DNA from 4 places in the Enterococcus sp. LJL98 genome. Region 2 is predicted to be linked to each of the others. Evidence: predicted binding sites of a transcription regulator. Region 2 holds the regulator's gene; each other region holds the start of a gene.
What was found. Region 2 encodes NrdR, which represses ribonucleotide reductase genes. Its sites were predicted from a motif close to ACACNATATATNGTGT; they were not measured.
Positions count from the first base shown of each region.

Region 1: a site for NrdR is predicted at 2,659-2,674, ahead of nrdH (glutaredoxin-like protein NrdH). Genes of this name have one in related genera too.
Region 3: a site for NrdR is predicted at 3,556-3,571, ahead of ACYSNO_RS06310 (vitamin B12-dependent ribonucleotide reductase). Genes of this name have one in related genera too.
Region 4: a site for NrdR is predicted at 3,013-3,028, ahead of nrdD (anaerobic ribonucleoside-triphosphate reductase). Genes of this name have one in related genera too.

Region 1 is NZ_JBTXLU010000001.1:726,726-731,946, forward strand. Features, by position in the region: gene yycF (response regulator YycF) at 1-434, opposite strand, end outside; gene ACYSNO_RS03395 (DegV family protein) at 648-1,505, opposite strand; gene ACYSNO_RS03400 (DUF1836 domain-containing protein) at 1,502-2,059, opposite strand; tRNA gene ACYSNO_RS03405 (tRNA-Lys) at 2,303-2,375, shown strand; gene nrdH (glutaredoxin-like protein NrdH) at 2,757-2,981, shown strand; gene nrdE (class 1b ribonucleoside-diphosphate reductase subunit alpha) at 3,105-5,221, shown strand, end outside.
Region 2 is NZ_JBTXLU010000001.1:116,571-121,791, reverse strand. Features, by position in the region: gene dnaI (primosomal protein DnaI) at 1-366, opposite strand, end outside; gene ACYSNO_RS00575 (replication initiation and membrane attachment family protein) at 366-1,766, opposite strand; gene nrdR (transcriptional regulator NrdR) at 1,784-2,251, opposite strand; gene coaE (dephospho-CoA kinase) at 2,420-3,025, opposite strand; gene mutM (DNA-formamidopyrimidine glycosylase) at 3,025-3,867, opposite strand; gene polA (DNA polymerase I) at 3,883-5,221, opposite strand, start outside.
Region 3 is NZ_JBTXLU010000006.1:44,902-50,122, reverse strand. Features, by position in the region: gene ACYSNO_RS06320 (PucR family transcriptional regulator) at 1-362, shown strand, start outside; gene ACYSNO_RS06315 (cob(I)yrinic acid a,c-diamide adenosyltransferase) at 447-1,013, opposite strand; gene ACYSNO_RS06310 (vitamin B12-dependent ribonucleotide reductase) at 1,038-3,515, opposite strand; gene ACYSNO_RS06305 (YoaK family protein) at 3,714-4,415, shown strand; gene ACYSNO_RS06300 (beta-class carbonic anhydrase) at 4,412-4,984, shown strand; gene ACYSNO_RS06295 (ABC transporter ATP-binding protein) at 5,050-5,221, opposite strand, start outside.
Region 4 is NZ_JBTXLU010000015.1:39,183-44,403, forward strand. Features, by position in the region: gene ACYSNO_RS11495 (HAD-IIIA family hydrolase) at 1-51, shown strand, start outside; gene nrdG (anaerobic ribonucleoside-triphosphate reductase activating protein) at 107-703, opposite strand; gene nrdD (anaerobic ribonucleoside-triphosphate reductase) at 722-2,911, opposite strand; gene ACYSNO_RS11510 (M42 family metallopeptidase) at 3,216-4,304, shown strand; gene ACYSNO_RS11515 (MBL fold metallo-hydrolase) at 4,602-5,221, shown strand, end outside.

The DNA of each region.
Region 1 (5,221 bases), 610 kb from region 2:
GCATCTGGATGTATGATTAAATCACCAATTTCCAAATCGGTTGTCACAGGGACATCATTTTCTTTATTGGTGCTCGAACCTCGACGTAAATTTGCCTTTACTCGCGCAATCAGTTCTCGATTTGAAAAAGGCTTTGTCACATAATCATCGGCTCCTAATTCCAAACCTAACACCTTATCGATTTCCGAATCTTTCGCTGTTACCATAATAATCGGCATATCATACGTTTTACGTACTTCCCTTGCGACTTCTAAACCATCCAATTTTGGTAACATTAAATCGAGTAAAATTAAATCTGGCTCGACGGCCTTGACTTGTTCTAACGCTTCTTCGCCGTCATAGGCAGTGAAGACCTCATAGCCTTCTTTGACTAAATTAAATTTGACAATATCAGAAATTGGTTTTTCATCGTCAACAACTAGTATTTTCTTCATAAAAACCCCTCATTCTTTGTTTCTTCATTTTTATTTGACACACATTCATCAATCCTCATTATTATACATGATTTTGAGAAATCTTTCATTAAAACGGAAAATTCCCTTTTCTTCTTTAATAAAAAATAAGTAAAAAAAGACGGCCCTTTGCTTGAACCCGACCAATGCTGCTTGTCGGAGTGGCTCAAAAAAAGAGGCGTCCTTATTTTTTATTTAACGAATCACTTGAATCCCCATACCCAATAGGCCAGGCCCAGTATGTACCACGAGGGCGGGAGAAATTGTTCCAAATAAAATTTCCTTTGCTTGCGGAAATCTTTGTTCCAATTTTTCCTTTAGTTGTAACCCTTCTTCCATCGCGTCTCCTTGGGCAACCGCTAGTCGAAATTCCGCGTGCCCTTGAACGAAGGCTTCCGCAATTTCAACTAATTTATCAATACTACGTTTACGCCCTCTTGATTTTGCCACTGTATAATAAACCCCTTCTTCATTACAAGAAATTGTTGGATTTAATTTTAATGCCGTCCCAATAATTGAAGATACGAGTCCGATGCGGCCGCCTTTTTGCAAATACTCCAAGGTACCCACGTTAAACAAGACTTTGTTTTGCTTGATTTCATCTTGTAATTGTTGCAATAAGACACTCCAAGGAGTCCCTGCAGCAATCAATTCCGCTGCGCGAATAGCTTGAAGACCCGCACCAATTCCAATACTTTTTGTATCCAAAACAAAAACTTCTAAGTCTTGTTCCTCTTCTCCTAGTAAACGCATCACATTATAGGTGCCGCTTAAACCACTTGAGATCGTAACAATCAATAACTTTTCATAACCGTCTGCCTTGATTTGTTGAATCATTTTTTGAATCGTTTGACCATCTGGCAAAGACGTACTAGGAATTTCCTCTGCAAAACGCGCATAGACTTCCTCGGGTGTAATATCAACTTTATCCGTGTAAGTTTGTTTCTTATAAATAATTTGTAAGGGAACCATATAAATCCCAAAACGATCCATTCGTTCTTTGGGGACATCGGTTCCTGAATCAACTAGTAAGGCTATTTTTTCTTTATTCATTTCGTTACTCCTTTTTCCAGATAGACCGTTTGTAAGGCGATCATTTTTTCAGCTAACAGCTTGTTGGCAAATGCTTTCGTCGCACTATCTACGGCAAAATACGGTATCTCAGTCATCACCTTGCTCGGCTGAACTTCTTGCTTTAAAGCTTGTCGGCAAACACGATAAATGGCTTCTTCTTGCATTTCACAATATAAATTGTAGGCTTCACGAATCCCAATGGCTTTTCCTTGAAACAAAATTCCTTGTTTTACTTCATAGATTGTTAGTACCTGTTTCAATAAGGTAATCGCGATTAAAAAAGCCACGTGTTTTCGTGTATATCTTTTTTTCTTAGGTGCTGGAATCATTCCGTTTTTGACATAGTTGTTCACCATTGACGGGGTTAACAAAGAATGCTTTTCGGGTTGGATGACCGGGGACAAATAGTGATCGACTAACGTAATCACTTGATCCATATATAAATCCAACTCTGGTAACTCTTCCCAACGTGGCAAGTGCAAGGTTAGTAACGTTTCCCCCCATACAATCAGTTGTTTTTCAATTTCTTCCAAGTTCATCCCTTCTTCTTTTGTTCTTCTTTTATTCTTCTTTTGCTACTTTCAACAAATACTTAACCTAGTTTTCAAAACTAGGTTAAGTGTACCACAAAGATTCACCTTTGAAAAGAACACAAGCAGCATCGATTACTACCTTTCAAGTAACGATTCCCCTTTTAACTTTTCCTTTTTGAAAAAAAAGGTGAAAAGAACTTGCATTTCAAAAAACGAGATGCTATTATAGCAAAGTAGTTTCACGGGATGTTAGCTCAGTCGGTAGAGCAATTGACTTTTAATCAATGGGTCGTAGGTTCGATTCCTACACATCCCATGGGTGCCAAACCCACGGAGCCGGAGAATTGTTGGTGCGCAAGCATTTTGAAAACAAATCTCGCGGCTTCATTTTTTTTGTGGTTTTCGCACACCCCGTATTTCTTTCTTTAAGTCCTTTGAGGCCAAGGATTCAGATTTTCTTTATATTTATTTTTTCACAAAAAGATTTTTTTCGTCTATTTTTCTAGTTTTTAATCCCCTACAAAAGCACCTCTCTCTTAGCTTATTGCCGGAAAAAACTTTTAAAAAACCACAACAGTTAGGGCTTTCTTCTTTCACAAACACAAGATATAGTGTTTTTCCGTTTGACTTTCCACTAAATAGGGTTATACTATTGTTTATAAGATTTACTTGAAACGATTTTAAGGAGGAACCAAAAATGAATATCAAACTATTTTCCAAAAACAACTGTATGCAATGCAACATGGCGAAACGCTTCTTAACAGACAATGATATTTCTTTTGAAGAAATTAACTTAGATAACGAACCAACGGCAATCGATTGGCTAAAAGAACAAGGTTTCCAAAGTGTGCCTGTCATTACAAGTGAGGCAAAAACAATCGTTGGTTTCCGTCCAGACTTATTGCGTCAACTTGCTTCTTAAAATGCAATATCCTTATTCCAATAACAATTAAACATCTGTCGGATTTGTCAGTCTTCAATAGACTTCAAATCCTTCTTTTTATGTTCCATGCTCTCTTATTAATTAGAAAAGGTCGTGTACAAAATGGGTCTTAAATCACTCAAAGATGTTACTTACTTCAAACTAAACAATGAAATTAATCGTCCGGTGAACGATCAAATTCCTTTACATAAAGATAAAGAGGCTTTAAAAGCTTTCTTTAAAGAAAATGTCTTACCACATACAAAAGCATTTTCTTCTATTTCAGAAAAAATTAACTACTTAATTGAAGAAGATTACCTAGAAAAAGAATTTATCGAAAAATACTCAATGGCTTTTATTGAATCCTTGTATCAGTTTCTTGCTGAACAAAACTTCCGCTTTCAATCATTTATGGCCGCTTACAAGTTCTATGGTCAATACGCATTAAAAACAAATGATGGCGAAGCCTACCTAGAAACCTATGAAGATCGCGTCGCTTTCAACGCGCTTTACTTTGCTGATGGCGATGAAGAATTAGCTTTAACCTTAGCCGATGAAATGATTCATCAACGTTATCAACCAGCGACTCCTTCTTTCTTAAACGCCGGTCGTAAACGTCGTGGGGAACTTGTTTCTTGTTTCTTAATTCAATTGACCGATGATATGAATTCGATTGGTCGTGGGATTAATTCCGCCTTGCAACTTTCGCGCATTGGCGGTGGTGTTGGGATCACCCTTTCAAACTTGCGTGAAGCAGGTGCACCAATTAAAGGCTATGAAGGAGCGGCTAGCGGGGTGATGCCGGTCATGAAACTTTTTGAAGATAGTTTTAGTTACTCCAATCAATTAGGGCAACGTCAAGGAGCAGGGGTGGTTTACTTAAATGTTTTCCATCCAGATATCATTGACTTCCTTTCAGCGAAAAAAGAGAACGCCGATGAAAAACTGCGCGTTAAAACACTTTCACTTGGTGTCATCGTTCCAGACAAGTTTTACGAGTTAACGCGTAAAAATGAAGACATGTACTTATTTAGTCCTTACAGTGTGGAAAAAGAATATGGCGTGCCTTTCTCTTATGTAGACATTACGAAAGAATATGACAACTTAGTCGCGAATCCTAACATTCACAAAACAAAAATAAATGCACGTGAGCTAGAAGATGAAATTTCAAAATTACAACAAGAGTCGGGTTACCCTTATATTGTCAATATCGATACAGCCAACCGTGAAAATCCAATTGATGGAAAAATCATCATGAGTAATCTATGTTCAGAGATTTTACAAGTGCAAGAACCATCGATGGTGAATGACATTCAAGAATTTGAAGTCTTAGGCACAGATATCAGCTGTAACTTAGGTTCAACCAATATCGTCAATTTAATGGAAAGCCCTGACTTCGGACGCTCGGTCCGTGCCATGACTCGCGCCTTAACCTTTGTCACGGATGCTTCAGACATCGCAGTCGTACCTTCGATTCAACATGGAAACCGAATCAACCACACGATTGGACTTGGAGCAATGGGTTTACACACGTACTTTGCAAAAAATCAAATGGCTTATGGCTCGCCTGAATCGATTGAATTTACGGATATTTACTTCATGTTATTAAACTACTGGACCTTAATGGAAAGTCATCAAATTGCAAAAGAAAAGAAAATGACCTTCCATCATTTCGAAAAATCAAAATATGCGGACGGTTCTTACTTTACGAAATACATCGAAGCGGACTATACGCCTAAGTTTGCAAAAGTCGCTGCCTTATTCGAAAACATTGCACTCCCAACGAAAGCGGATTGGGAAACCTTGGCAGCCAATGTCAAAATCGACGGACTCTATCACCAAAACCGTCTCGCTGTTGCTCCAAATGGTTCCATTTCTTATATTAACGATACAAGTGCAAGCTTACACCCGATTACCCGTTTGATTGAAGAACGTCAAGAAAAGAAAATCGGAAAAATTTACTATCCAGCGGCACACTTATCAAATGAAACCATCCAGTATTATCAATCCGCCTATGACATGGATATGCGTAAAGTCATCGATGTTTATGCCACTGCGCAAAAACACATTGACCAAGGAATGAGTTTAACCCTCTTCATGCGTTCCGATATTCCTGAAGGGATTTATGAGTGGAAAACAACTTCGAAACAAACGACTCGTGACTTAAATATTTTACGTCATTATGCCTTTAACAAAGGCGTGAAAACCATTTATTATGTCCGTACCTTTACTGATGATGC
Region 2 (5,221 bases):
GATATCTTTTGGCATGTTCACTGCTCGAATGCGATTTCGAACTTCTTCTTGATGGCGTCGAGCCAATAAATCTTGCGTAGGAACATACGTCACATCAATGGAATGATAATTCAAAACGAGTTGGGGTTCATAGCCGGGCGCAATCATGTTTTTGTCTTGCGCTTCAAATTTCCGCTTCTCTTGTACAAATTCATAGAGTTTTGCATAACTTTTTTCAATATCGGTTTCTGTTAAGTAATCACTGTTTTCAGCAATGAATTGTTTCACTTCAGGATTGGATAAGACTTCTGCCATCATCTCTTCAAAACGCATACGATAATTGCGTTGGTCCAGCATGCGATTTAATTCTTTCCCCACATTTTCCATTATTTTTCACCTTCTTTACGTTTTAGATAGGCCGCTAGTCGGCGATTCAATTCTGCTTGTTTTTCAGGATTTTCTTCTACGACTTTCGGTTTGGTCACCCAATCGGGTAAGGCTTCTTTTCGAATCGGTGCTTTGGAATAACTCGTTTTCCGATTGGTTTTCGCCTGTTCTCGAACGGCTTGTTTTTCTTTTGATTCCCTGACATATTCACGTACGTATTGAATGGCTGTTTCTGGACTTTGGAAGCCTTTTTCAGACCAATTTGTCGCAATTGAGTGGACAAAATTCGTTTGTAAGGTACTGTTTTTTTGAATCACTAACACGTAGTGAAGCAAGATATTAATTACCGCATTCGGTAAGGGGCTCCGTTCAACGAGTGATTTTAATAGCCATTTTTCACTGTCCGTCACGTAACTATTCTTCTCTGTTTTAATCGCTTCTAAGAAATCAAATGGCGCCGTCGTTTCGCTTGTCCGAATCAAAGCGACATCTTTTTCTGAATACCCCGTCTGACGTAACAGCGCGTAACGTTGTTCTTCTGCTTCGTGATTTTTTGCTTTCACACTTGAATCTTGGAATCTGGTTTGGTGTTTTCGTTCAACAAATTGTTTTAACTTTTTCGGGTCAATCAACCCCGTATCTAGCGCAACGACTTGCGCTAAAACATCATCAACCAATTCTAATTCAGTGTAACCATACAAATTGGCGTAGACACTTAATTGTGTCTTAAACGCCTCCGTAAAATTTTCTTTGACAATAAACTTTTTACTCGCTAAGGCCATTAAAAAGTGCCAGTCCAGACTTTCTGTAGCTACTTTTAAACGTGCTGCTTTAGGAGCTGCATATTCTTGCGCTGTCTTTTCTAATTGTTTTGAAGCAACTGAAAATAAGTTCAGGTCAAGATTGCCATAAACAGTCGTAAAATTCGCTGTAACTTCACGATAGGCTGAAACGTCTCTCGTTTTCGGACGAAAGCGCGCGGCTAGTTGTTTAAACTTCCGCTCCCCTACCGCTTGTGTCAATAAAAAACTATAGGTCACATCTTCCATGAATGCTTTAGGAGCAAGCGGTTCTTCTAATTGATAAAGATAGATCTTCCCGAATTCAGCCTCTTCTTTTTCATAAACGGTTAGCAAACCCATTCCTTCTAAACGTTTGCGTGCTTCCAAAAAAGCGGGGAGCCCGACATTTAAAGCATTCAAACAATCCAGATGAATAAATTCATTTTCTTGTCGGTCGCTTTCATCTCCAATAAAATGCAAGTAGAGCGCCAAAGCTTGAGCGCCAATAATCGGTTGGTATAAATAAAGGAGCCCGTCTTTTCCTTCTTGTGTAAGTGGCAGGGCTTTAAACACTTGATAAATAGTATTTGGCGTGATTTTTTCCCAAGTACTATCCATTAAAACCCCTCCTTCTTCTATTCTTTTTCTTTTGCTTTTTCCACGATATCCTGTAATTCTTTTAAGAAAACAGACATATCTTTAAATTGACGATAGACACTTGCAAAGCGAATATACGCGATTTCATCAAGATCCACTAAATACTCCATCACATACTCACCGATTAATTGTGTTGGGATTTCACTTTCCCCTGATTCACGAATTTTTCGTTCCACTTGATCCACAATTCGCTCCATCTGCTCCATCGTTACTGGACGTTTTTCCGCTGAACGTACAAGTCCACGTAAAACTTTTTCTCGGTTAAATTCTTCTCGGGTACCATTTTTCTTAATCACTAGTAAAGGCGTTTCTTCTATTCGTTCAAAAGTGGTAAATCGGAACCCACAATTTTCGCATTCTCGACGACGACGAATCGTCCGCCCATCATCTGCTTGACGACTATCAACAACTTTTGAACTGCTGTGGTGACATTTTGGACATTGCATTTTCCCACCTCATTTTTCTTTTTCATTTAAATGTTTCTATTTTAAGTATATTATAACATGATTTCTTTCGATAACTGCTATATAATCACAAAAAAACTCTAGATTTTCTAGAGTTTTACTGTTTTTTAAGTTCTATCTGGCATAAAGAGAATAACGAGACTTACGATTTCACTCCTGCAAGAGATATTTTTGTGCCTTTAGCCAGGAAGTAATTTGTGCTTTTAAAGAATCAATGCTTCCTTGATTATCAAAAAGGATATCTGCCTGCTGCTTTTTTTCTTCAATTGACATTTGGCTCTCAATTCTCTGCCAAGCTTCTTCTTTAGTCAATTGGTCGCGTGTCATCAAGCGTTCGATTTGAAGCGTTTGAGGCAGATAAACAACGGCCACTTGATCGACCATGGATTGATAGCCCCCTTCATAAAGTAAGGGGATATCCGCAATCACTAGGGGCGCGGTTTGTTTTGCGGCTTCGATTGCTTGGTAAATCGCCTGGCGTAAAAAAGGTTCCAGCAAATGATCGAGTCTTTTGCGTTGGCTTGGTTGCGAAAAAATCAAACGACCTAAGGCTTGGCGATCAAGCGCACCATCTGCTAGAAGAATTTGCGGGCCAAACTGTTGGACAATCGCCGCTAAAGCCGGTCGCCCAGGTTCTACAATAGCCCGTGCGATGAGATCCCCATCAACTACAGGAAAGCCGTAGGAAGAAAACACCCCGACTGCCGTGCTTTTTCCAGTTGCAATCCCACCAGTCACACCTAAAACAACTGCCATCACATTCCCTCTTTTCGCACTTGACACTTGGGACAAAAATGGGTACCTCTTTGCGCGACCTTGATTTTTTCAATCGGCGTGTGACAATTTGGACAAGGCGCACCTGTTTGTCCATAAACGTTTAATGCCACTTGAAAAGTCCCTGCTTCGCCCAGGGCATTGGCGTAAGAGCGAATCGTCGTTCCTCCCGCTTCAACCGCCTTTCCCAAGACAAAAACAATGCCTTCATACAGTAACGCCACTTCTTCTTTTATTAGCGTGTTTGCAGGGCGTTCAGGATGAATCTTGGCAAACCACAGCGCTTCATCTACGTAGATATTGCCTAAACCGACCACCACTTTTTGATTTAACAACAGCGGCTTGATGGCCATTGTTTTCTTTTGTAATGCGAATTGAAATGGCAGTAATTGAAAATCTTTGGTCAGTGGCTCAGGACCAAGCTGTTTGATCCCCTTATACTCAGAACTTTGGTTTTTGGGCACCAAGGCCATCCGACCAAATTTTCGTACGTCATGATATTGTAACTCACTTCCGTCGACCATCTGAAAAACAACATGGGTATGCTTTTCTCGATGCGTGGACTCATTTTTTGAGAAATACTCATACTTGCCTTCCATTCTCAAATGCGAAACCAAGTCAAAATCGGTTAATTTCAAAATTAGGAACTTCCCGCGGCGCGCAATGGCTAGGATTTCTTGCCCCACTAAAGCCTCTTGAAATTCTGGCACTGTTGGACTTTCAATAATTCGCGGCCAAAAAACTTCCACTGCATGTATTTTTTGACCTACAACTAGCCGCTCTAAGCCTTTGCGGACCGTTTCAACTTCTGGTAATTCCGGCATTAAACAACACTCCCTTTATTTTGCTCCATACCATGTTTTTCCCCAACTACTGTCCGTTACTAATGGTACATGGAGTTGGACAGCTTGTTCCATCACTTCTTTGACAAGCGCGTCTAATTGCTGTAATTCTTTTTCAGGAACCTCAAAAACCAATTCATCATGCACTTGTAAGAGCATTTTCGCACTTAGTTTTTCTTCTTTTAGACGACGCGCTAGTTGAATCATGGCAATTTTAATAATATCTGCAGCACTTCCTTGAATCGGCGAATTAATCGCAGTTCTTTCCGCAAAGGAACGAAGATTAAAGTTCCGTGAATTGATATCTGGTAAATAACGACGACGATGGAAAAGCGTCTCTACATAGCCTTTTTCTTTGGCCTCACGAACGATGGTTTCCATGAAGGTTTTCACTCCAGGATAACGTTCGAAATAAGTATCAATATAATTTTGTGCTTCTTTACGAGAAATACCAAGATTTTGAGACAAGCCGTAATCAGAAATTCCATAAACAATACCAAAATTCACTGCTTTTGCTTGACGACGCATATTACTGGTGACTTCTTCTGCTTTTTCAATCCCAAAAACACGCATCGCAGTGCTTGTATGGATATCTTGTCCTTCAACAAAGGCTTGCTTTAAGTGCTCATCATCCGAAATATGGGCTAAAACACGTAATTCAATTTGCGAGTAGTCCGAAGAATAAATCAACCAATCTTCTTTCCCCGGTACAAATGCTTCTCGAATTTTCCGCCCCTCTTCTAAACGTATCGGAATGTTTTGGAGGTTTGGATCCACGGAACTTAATCGACCGGTTTGCGTTAACGTCTGCACATAACGCGTATGCACTCGTCCGTCTGTTTGAATCATTTTTAATAACCCTTCAATATAAGTCGATTGAATTTTTGAAATCTGACGATAAACTAAAATATCCTCCACTATCGGGGCTTGTTCTCTTAACTGTTCTAACACATCGACGGCCGTAGAATAGCCTGTTTTCGTCTTCTTAATCACGGGCAGACCCATTTTTTCAAAAAGAATCACGCCTAGTTGTTTAGGAGAATTGAGATTAAACGTTTCTCCTGCCAGTTCAAAGATTTTCGCTTCAATTTCTTTTAAACGTTCTGAAAATTCCACGCGCATTTGATTTAAACGTTCACTGTCTACTTTAATTCCAGTAATTTCCATTTCTGCAAGGACCTCGGATAAAGGCAATTCCATTTCATTGAAGAGTTTCGCTTGATCTTTTTCAACAAGCAGTTCTTTTAATTGGGGGGTTAGCGTTTTAATGGCTTTAATTTTTCTTGCTAAATGCTCAAATAAGATAGCCTCTTCAGGCACTGCAATCTTGGCACCT
Region 3 (5,221 bases), on a different contig from region 2:
TGATGGCTTATCAACAACGGCAACAAAGCCAAGTGTATTTTGCCAAGGACTATTATTTCGAACTCTTTTTACGACAACAAGTGCCAAACGAGGTCGCTCAAGAATTTATCACACACTATTTGGCTCCGCTACAGGGAACATCGGGGAAAAAAGGCGATTTACTCGAAACACTCCGCGCGTATTTACATTACCAGCTAAACTTGGCTGAAACTTCACGAGCCTTGTTTATCCACCGAAATACGTTACTTTATCGTTTAGAAAAAATCGAGGGTTTGCTTGGCTACTCGCTGGAAACCGCCAAGCATATTCTTCCATTGCAATTGGCGATGGCCTTTTTACAAGAATACCCAGAGGAGTCCTAACGATTGATAGCTTAGAACAAAGAGGCTGCGACATCTGTCACAGCCTCTTGGTATTGGTTTTATTCCACATTCAAACCCGTTCATTTACTCATTGTAAAAGACCTTCCCTGCCCGTTCGTAAAAGGGTTCCTCGATTTCATACACTTGATTCATGTAACGTGCAAGTACAAAAAACAAATCGGATAAACGATTGACGACTTTATAGGCATGAAGATTAATCGGGACACCATCTGTAATTAATTGTGTGATTTCTCTTTCTCCGCGGCGTGTCACCGTACGCGCGATATGAAAACGACTCGCTAGTATATGACCACCTGGTAAAATAAATTTTTCGATCGGCTTTAATTCCTGCGTATAGGCGTCAATCAGCCCTTCGATACGTAATAAATCTGCTTGGTTGACAATATATTCTCGGATTCCTTCAGGCGTAGCTAAATCGGTCCCTATGTCAAAAAGCAAGACTTGCATTTGTTCTAGTTCTGCCTTTAAATCAGTAAATTCGTCTGTCAATTGTGCGATTATTTCTCCGACCCAAGCGTTTACTTCATCCACGCTACCATAGGCGCGTACACGAGGATCTGATTTTTTTATCCGTTCGCCACCAATAATACTCGTTTTTCCTTGATCGCCACTTTTGGTATAAATTTTCATTTTCATTCTCCAGTCCTTCCCATTTTATAAACCACATTGTAACTGTACCTGACAATTGGTACACGTTTGACATCCTCCGATTTCTTCGACTGTGCCTTTTTGACAAATCGGACAAACTTCTCCTAGCAACTCTTCTGTTGGTCCAAGAAGGTCTGAAATTTCGTCCTTTTCCGTTGTTTCTTCTAAGACGACTTGTTCATTTTCTTTTGCTTCTAAGGTCAAGACTTGGGAGTCACGGCTGCCATCGACATAGACGGTCCCTCCTTTGGCTCCTCCACGGTATAAGTCTTGGTAAATTTCCGCCACTTGCTGGACGGTTGAACCTTTTGGCGCATTCACCGTTTTCGAAATGGAACTATCCACCCAACGTTGAATCGCGCATTGAACACCAACATGGGCGGTCGGGCTTAGATCCATCGCTGATACAAAGAATGCTGGCAACGCGTCTGTTTTTTGAGTGGGGTGGCTGGCATAGTATTCTTCAACAATTTCAGCATTCACCTCGATGAATTTCCCTAAACGGCCACTTCTAAAATAAGAAAAAGAGAAATACGGTTCGAGACCTGTGGAAACACCTGCCATGGTTCCTGTCGAACCGGTCGGCGCTACGGTCAATAGATGCGAATTGCGAATGCCGTGTTGCAAAATGCCTTGTCGAATGGCTTCTGGCATCTGCTTCATGTAACCAGAAGAAATAAACGCCTGGCGCAACTCTTGTGTTTCGGCTTCTGTTTGCCCAATTAAAAATGGAAAACTTCCTTTTTCTTTTGCCAATTCAATAGACGTTTGATAGGCGGTTACAGCTATTTTTTCAAAGACTTGATCAATGAGTTGATTGCCTTCGATTGAACCATAGGTCTGTTCACAATAAATCAATAAATCTGCCAATCCCATGACTCCCAGGCCCACGCGACGCTCGCCTTTCGCTTGTTTTTCATTCTTATCGAAGAAGTAAGGCGTCGCATCAATGACATTATCTTGAAAACGTACGCTCGTTTGAACGGTAGCGACTAATCGATCGAAGTCTACGGTTTTCGTCTCTTTATTCACCATTTTCGCTAGATTGATGGCTGCCAAATTACAAACAGCGTAGGGAGTCAACGGTTGTTCTCCACAAGGATTGGTCGCTACTACTTTTTGACCGTAAGCCGTGGCATTTGTCATTTCGTTCGCATTATCGATGAAGAAAATTCCTGGTTCTGCTGAATAAGTTGCACAAAACGTAATCAGGTCCCATAATTCACGTGCGCGAATTTCTTGGTATACCTTCACGCGACGTCCTGTTTTTTCCCATTCGCGAACATCGCCAACCTCGGCCCAATTTGCATCATAATCGGCCATTTCTTCGGCTTGATACTGGTCGACCGCCGGAAAGCGAAGGGCATACGTGGTGTCGGCTTCAACTGCGGCCATAAATTCTTTCGTTAAACAGACGGAAATATTGGCTCCCGATAAAAAATCAGGTTGGTTGACATGATAGGTTCCCCCATCTGCTAACTTTTGCTTACTAGTGCGCACAAAGGGATGATCGTTCAAACCCAGCGCTTCTTGTGCGGCCACTATTTTTTCTAGCGCCGCTTGTTCATCAAAATCCAGTGGTTTAAATTGCAGTTTCTCCTTCGCTAAACGACGGATCGTATCATTTTCAGTTGTTTGAATCAAGTGTTGCAAAATTGCCGGTTGTTGCATTTTTGCCAAAATAAATTCAAAAATATCTGGATGCCAATCAGCCATCATAATCATCTGAGCCCCACGACGACTGCCCCCTTGCTCGACTAAATGCGTTAAGTTAGCCAGATCATTGAGCCAAGAGACCGCACCTGAAGACTTTCCGCTAACCCCGTGTACAATAGCGGCCCGTGGGCGTAAAGTCGAACCATTCGTCCCAACGCCGCCACCCCGGCTCATGATTTCCATGACTTCTTGCCGGTGACGCGCCAAACCGCCCCGTGAATCGTGGATAAAAGGCATCACATAACAGTTAAAATAAGTCACTTGCGAGTCTGTTCCAGCGCCGTAGAGTACTCGACCAGCTGGAATCAATTGTTGTTGAAGCAACTGCTCATAAAATGCATCAAAAGCTTTCGCATAGTTCGCAGGAGATGTTTCTTCTTTGGCAATCCCATGTGCGACGCGCTTGGCAATCTGCTCATAATACAATTCGAGGGGCTTTTCTACTTCCGAGAGCAATCGGCTGACTTGCCCGCTTGCTTCTTCATCGGTTTGTGCTAAGGCGCTTCGAAAGGCTTCTTCCACTTCAATCGTCAACCCCTCTTCCGAAATCGCAACGACTTTCCCTAGCCCTCTGGAAGGGTATTGTGGGTCCGGCCGTGTCGTTAGGACTACCAAGTCCCCTAACACAATTGTTTCTCCGGTTGGATCTTTTGCAGCGTAACGATCAAGCATAATTAAACGAGAAATACCTGAAAATGTTTGAGTCATTGACGCTTCTATTGGATAAATTCCTGAGAATTTTGAAAGGATGGGATTTAAACGTGCCATTTGTTCTTTAATCATTGCAAACACTCCTAATTCTTCATAAACACTATATATTGTGTTCTTCAAACGATTATAATACTATATATTGTATTTTACAAGGGAGTTTTTCTTTGTCACTCATCGCAATTGAGAATGATTCTCAATGATAGCAAGGCTTTTCTCGTGATTCCAAGCTATAATATTTATTTGGAGGTGAGGGAAATGATTCAAAACAAACAACGTCAAAGAAAAATTATTTTAGCTTTATTTTTAAGTGGCTTTTCTGGCTTTATTGATATTTTAGGTTTATTCGGTATCGGAGGTATGTTTCTCTCCTTTATGAGTGGCAATTCCACGCGTCTTGCTTTTTATTTAGCAGAAGCTGATTTTATTCAAGCTTTGCCTTATCTTTTTTTAATTTTGAGTTTTGTTTTTGGCGCTTTTTTAGGCGACCTCATCAAAAGTCGCTTTCCGAGAGAAAATTTATTGGCGATTTTATCCACAGAAACTTTCCTTGTTTTTTGTAGCTTTTTAATGATTCATTTTGATTTTCAAGACGAATGGTCCTATTTACCGCTCACTACTGCCATGGGCTTACAAAATGCAATCCAAATTCAAGTCGATGAGAAAATCATCGGTCGGACGTTTTTTTCAGGGGTCTTGCATTCCTTAGGTACGGATATTTCCCAAGCGTTACAAAAGAAAAAACCTTGGAAAGCGCCGATGCTAGACCTTCTTATTTGGACCGTTGCCGTGTCTGGAGCATTTTTAGCAGGGATTCTCCAACCCCTTGTTCCGAAAAAAAGCTTGTTTGCAGGAGTTCTTTTTATTTTACTTTTTTTAATTTTTATTATTATAATAGTTAGAAGCACTCAAAAAAATCAGGCGTTTACGAAACGCTACCGAAAAGAGGATGACAAATGAAACCCGTTTTTGATGAAATTTTAACTTACAACGAAGCCTTTGTAGAAAACAAAGAGTACCTTCCTTACCTAACCGATAGCAATCCAAATAAAAAACTGGCCATTCTAACTTGCATGGATAGCCGCCTTACAGAATTGCTTCCTGCGGCATTAGGAATTAAAAACGGAGATGTCAAAACGATTAAGAATGCAGGGGGGATGGTCACAAGTCCCGTTGGATCGACCATTCGTAGTTTAGTTGTTTCGATTTATGCCTTTGATATTAAACAAGTCATGGTCATCGGTCACGATGATTGTGGGATGAGTAATGTAGATAATTCGCCACTCATTGAAAAAATGAAAGAACGCGGAATCACAACGGAAGCCTTTGAGACGTTTAATACCGATGACTTTGATACTGCACGTTGGTTAGAGGGGTTTGAACATGTAGAAGATTCTGTTGCCAAAACTGTCAATGCCATTCAGCAGCATCCCTTAATTGCCAAAGATGTTGAAGTGCGTGGTTTTGTCATTAATCCCAAAACAGGGAAACTACGGGCAGTAGCCGAAACAAACGAAACCTTTGCTTAATAATTCGCACCTAACGAAAAAGAAGAAAAGAGCCGACATCCACTATCGGCTCTTTTCTTCTTTGTTTACTTTTTCAGTGTCACTAGACGGCGATCTTCTAATTTAAGAATAACATCTGCTTGTTTGGCGAGTGCCTTACTATGAGTCACTACAATAACGCACTTCTTTTGTAGATGTGCAGTTTCTTGTAAAATTTTGGTGATTTCATCTGCCGTTTCTTCATCGAGATTTCCCGTA
Region 4 (5,221 bases), on a different contig from region 2:
CAGCTAGCAAGCGATTGTCTGGCTGCAATTGAGTCGATTGTTGCCAAGTAGGAAAGAGAAAGAAAGAACCCAAACGGGGCTGCGATTTTTTCGCAGCCCCGTTTCTTTAAATTGATTTTTTGATTTGATCAAATGATTGTTCGCCATCGCGGCATTTATCCCAAAGAATGGCTTTTTGCGCCGTCAAGGATTTTTTGACATCGATAATCCGCTGGTTGCTACTTCCACGAAATTGCAAATTTAAATCTTTTTTACTTAATTCAAAACGGCCATCGACTAAGATATCAATTGAGGCAAGCAAAGCGAGTTTGTCTTCGGATTCTAAGAGAAGTTCTTCAAAGGTATAGCCTGACCAGCTCCAGATATCCTTTGTTTCTCCAAAGGTCTCTTTGACTCTTTTAACAACCGTCAAACAAACTTCTGTATTTAGAAAAGGTTCGCCACCAAGTAATGTCAGGCCTTGAACAGAAGGATGGGCCAAATCTTCGATAATTTGGTCTTCTAAGGCTTTGGTATAAGGGGTCCCGTAACGGAAGTTTTGCACTGCTTTATTAAAACAACCTTCACAAGCAAAGAGACAACCACTTACGTACAAACTATTGCGCACACCTTCCCCGTCAACAAAGTTAAAAGCTTTATAATCAGCGATGTAGTTTTGACTGTATTCTTCTGCTAGCCACTCTTTTGGTTGGGGATTTCTCACTTCGAAGCACTCCTTTTTTTATTTCATATGTTTCACACGGGCAGAAATTTCTTTATGACGACCATGAACCATTGGACGGGCTTGCGGATTGCCTAAATACCCACAAGTTCTTTTTACGACGTCACATGTTTTTGGATCGTTATTGCCACACTGCGGACACTCAAAGCCGCGTTCCGTTGGCAAGAAATCACCTTCGTAGTTACAAGCATAGCAATGGTCAATTGGGGTGTTTGTCCCCAAATAACCGACACGGTCGTAGGCATAATCCCATACGGCTTCAAGGGCTTTTGGGTTCTGTTGTAAAACAGGATACTCACAATAGTGAATGAATCCACCCGAACAATAAGGGACGTACGCTTTTTCAAAATCTAATTTTTCAAAAGGTGTTGGGTTTTTTCGAACATCATAATGGAAACTATTGGTGTAGTAGTCTTTATCCGTAATGTCTTCGACAATTCCAAATTTTTCTGTATCAAGGCGACAAAAGCGATCGGTTAAACTTTCACTTGGGGTAGAATAGACACTAAAATGATAGCCGTAATCATCCGACCAAGCATCGACATGCGCTTTTAAGGTTTTTAAGATGTCCAGCGTAAAGGATTTGGCTTCTGGGTTCGTCTCCCAAGCGCCACCGAAAAAGGCTGCCGCTGATTCATACAAACCGATATAACCTAACGAAATTGTTGCGCGTCGATTTTGAAAGAGTTGATTTACCGCTTCTCCGCGTTTTAAACGATTGCCAAAAGCACCGTACATGTATAAAATCGGGGCATTTTCGGGAGCAGCTTCTTTACAACGATCAATGCGATAAAGCAAGGCGTCTTTAACAATTAAGAGGCGTTCTTCTAAGAGGTTCCAGAAACGGTCGCGATCGCCATTGGCTTCTAAAGCGACTCTAGGTAAGTTTAAAGTCACGACCCCTAAGTTCATCCGCCCGGAGTTCACTTCGTTACCATTTTCATCTTTCCATCCTTGTAAGAAGGAACGACAGCCCATCGGTACTTTAAAACTGCCAGTTAGTTCAATAATTTTATCATAATTTAAAACGTCCGGATACATCCGTTTGGTTGCGCATTCTAAAGCGAGTTGTTTGATGTCATAGTTTGGATCTTCTGGGTTGGCATTAATGCCACGTTTCATTGAAAAAATAAGTTTTGGAAAAATTGCTGTCCGTCCTTCTTTTCCAAGTCCTTTTATTCGATTTTGTAAGATTGCTCGTTGAATTTCTCGTTCAAACCAATTGGTTCCTAAGCCAAAACCTAAAGAAGTGAAAGGTGTTTGACCGTTTGATGTAAACAGGGTATTGATTTCGTATTCTAAGCTTTGCATCGCGTCATAAATATTTTTACGTGTTTGTAAGCGTGCATATTCTTCTTGGCGTGCTTCCCCCTCAATCCATTGTTTGGCATCGGTGAGGTGTTTTTCGTAATTCAACTTTGCAAAAGGGGCAAGGAGTTCATCGATTCGATCGGCGGAACAACCACCATATTGGCTAGAAGCCACGTTTGCAATAATTTGTGAAATTTGTGCAGTCGCTGTCTGGATTGATTTTGGCGATTCGACTTCTGCGTTACCAATTTTAAACCCGTTGTTTAACATGCCTTTAAAATCAATTAAACAACAGTTTGTCATTGGCGAGTATGGATGGTAATCCAAGTCATGATAATGAATATCCCCCTTTTGATGGGCATTAGCCACATGGGGAGGCAACATTTTTAACCCAATCGATTTGCCGACAATCCCAGCTGTTAGGTCGCGTTGCGTATTAAAGACATCGCTATCTTTATTGGCATTTTCGTTGACTACGGTTTGGTCCTTGTTCATTAATTTTTCAATTGTAAAGTTAATGTCCGTCGCTTTGCTTCGTTCGAAGTCACGGCGCGTCCGATAATGAATGTAATGTTCAGCCAAGGCATATTCGCTATTTTCAAGCAAAGTATGCTCCACGATATTTTGAATTTCATAAATTTTGATATTATCGACAAAGCGTTGTGCGATTTCGACATCGACTTTTTCGACAATTTTTAAAATTAATTCATGATCAAGAGGAGAAAGTTCACCTGAAATTTGGCGTTTGGCATTTACGAGGGCATCATAAATTTTTTGGTCATCAAAATCAACTAAGCGGCCGTCGCGTTTGATAATTTTCATACGAGCCAATCCCTTTTGTACAGTGTTTAGTTGTGTATCTTTTCTCTTTAAGTTCATCAATTGTACTCACTCCTTTAATTGGTCTTCTCTATCATAAGATAAAACGATGCGAGAATCAATCTATATATTGTGCTAAAACCTATTGACATTTGATAATAACACTATATATAGTGTTTATTCATTTTTGTCACCTAGTAAGAAAGGGCGAGGTATAAGATTTATACGTTGATAAAACTTACACAAAGTGAATAAAAAAAGATTGTATTGTATATTTCAATCTTAGAAAAAAGCAGAAAGACTAGCATTGAAAAAAAGAACTGTTATAATAAAAACGTATTCAATTATAAAGGAGTGGCAAGAAATGTTAGAGAAAAAAGAAGAGCAGCTACTGATTGATTTAACTTCTGCTCGTGGCGTTCCAGGAAATGAAGAAGAGGTTCGAGAAGTCTTTAAAGCCTATGCAAAAGATTATGCAGAAGATATTTTCTTTGATGGCTTAGGTAGTGTCATCGCGAAACACGCAGGAAGTCATGGTGGCGGACCGAAAATATTTATTAGTGGTCATATGGACGAAGTTGGTTTCATGGTCACAAAAATTACAGAAAAAGGTTTTATTGAATTCCAAACACTTGGCGGTTGGTGGGGACAAGTGATGTTGGCTCAACAAGTTGAAATCAAAACACAAGAAGGGCAAACCATTCATGGTGTCATTGGTTCAAAACCACCACACGTTTTAACACCAGATGCACGGACTAAACCTTACGATGTGAAAGAAATGTTCATTGACATTGGGGCATCAAGTGAAGAAGAAGCGAAAGCGTGGGGAATTCGTCCCGGCGACATGATTACCCCTCATATTGAATACAAACGCTTAAATGGCAGTAAGTTTTTACTAGCCAAAGCATGGGATAACCGAGCAGGTACAGCCGTTTCTTTACGTGTACTTGAAAATTTAGCCAAAGAAGGGCATGACAACTGTCTTTTTGCCGGTAGCAGTGTGATGGAAGAAGTAGGTCTGCGTGGCGCGCGCACAAGTTCTTATTTAGTCGACCCAGATATTGCCATTTCATTAGATACTGGTACAGCAGGCGATACACCAGGAATGACTCCGAAAGAATCAGATTCTGTTTTAGGTAAAGGCCCACAAGTACTAATCTTTGATGCTTCCATGATTCCGCATAAAAAATTATTGAATTTTGTCATTAAGGTTGCCGAAGAATTAGAGATTCCATTCCAATACACGGTGATTCCAGGTGGTGGAACAGACGGAGGACAAATGCATTTAAATCGTAATGGTGTGCCAACGATTGCGATTACCGTTCCTGTTCGTTACTTACACTCACATACTTCAATTATGCACGAAGATGACTATTTAAATACGGTGAAACTCGTAACCGAAGTGGTTCGTCGTTTAGATGATGCAGCAGTTAAAGAACTATTAAGCTATTAATAATCCATGAAGAAAAGGGGTTGTGACAGATGTCGCAGTCCCTTTCCTCTTTTACGAATATTTGAGCGACAAACGAGAACAAAAGTCTACGCTTTCAGAAACGTTACGAGACTCGAGTAATTGAAAAGTCAACGGTTCGAATCTCGTGACATTTTTCAGCACAAGACAACTTTTGTACTCTCTTTTCTTGCTATCAACTAGCGGCCTTAACCTTTTTCTTGTATTTTTTTTGAAAAAGGTCTTCTTTTTATCCATTTTTTTCAAATTATGCTAAGCTATTGTTGGAGGTGTTTGTCGATGAAAATAACAACGTTAGGCTGTCTAGGAGCCTACCCCTACCAAGGACAAGGAACAACAAGTTTTCTATTAGAATCAGAAGGCTTTCATCTATTGCTAGATGCTGGGAGTGGAAGCTTGTTGCAGTTGGAAAAAATTCTGGATCCCTTAGCGCTAGATGCTGTCATTTTAAGCCATTATCACCATGACCATATTGCAGATTTAGGTGTGTTGCAATATTACTGGCAACTGTATCCCAAAACGTCTGCGCGTCCAATCTTACCCATTTATGGTCATCCACGTGATTTGACCCATTTTGAATCGTTGACCCTTAAAAATGTTTCACAGGGGTGGAACTATTTAGCTGAAGAAAGCCTTGAAATCGGCCCTTTTTCTATTACTTTTATGGAAACAATTCATCCAGTTGTTTGTTATGCGATGCGGATTGTGGAAAAGTCGACAGGGAAGGTTTTGGTTTTTACAGGAGATTCAGGTTATCTGGCTGATTTTATCGAATTTACTGATCAGGCAGATTTATTTTTAGCCGACACTTATTTGTTTGCTGGGAATGAAAATCATTTTGCTCATTTCACTTCCAAAGAAGCTGGGGAAATTGCGGCAGCTGCGGGTGTTAAACACTT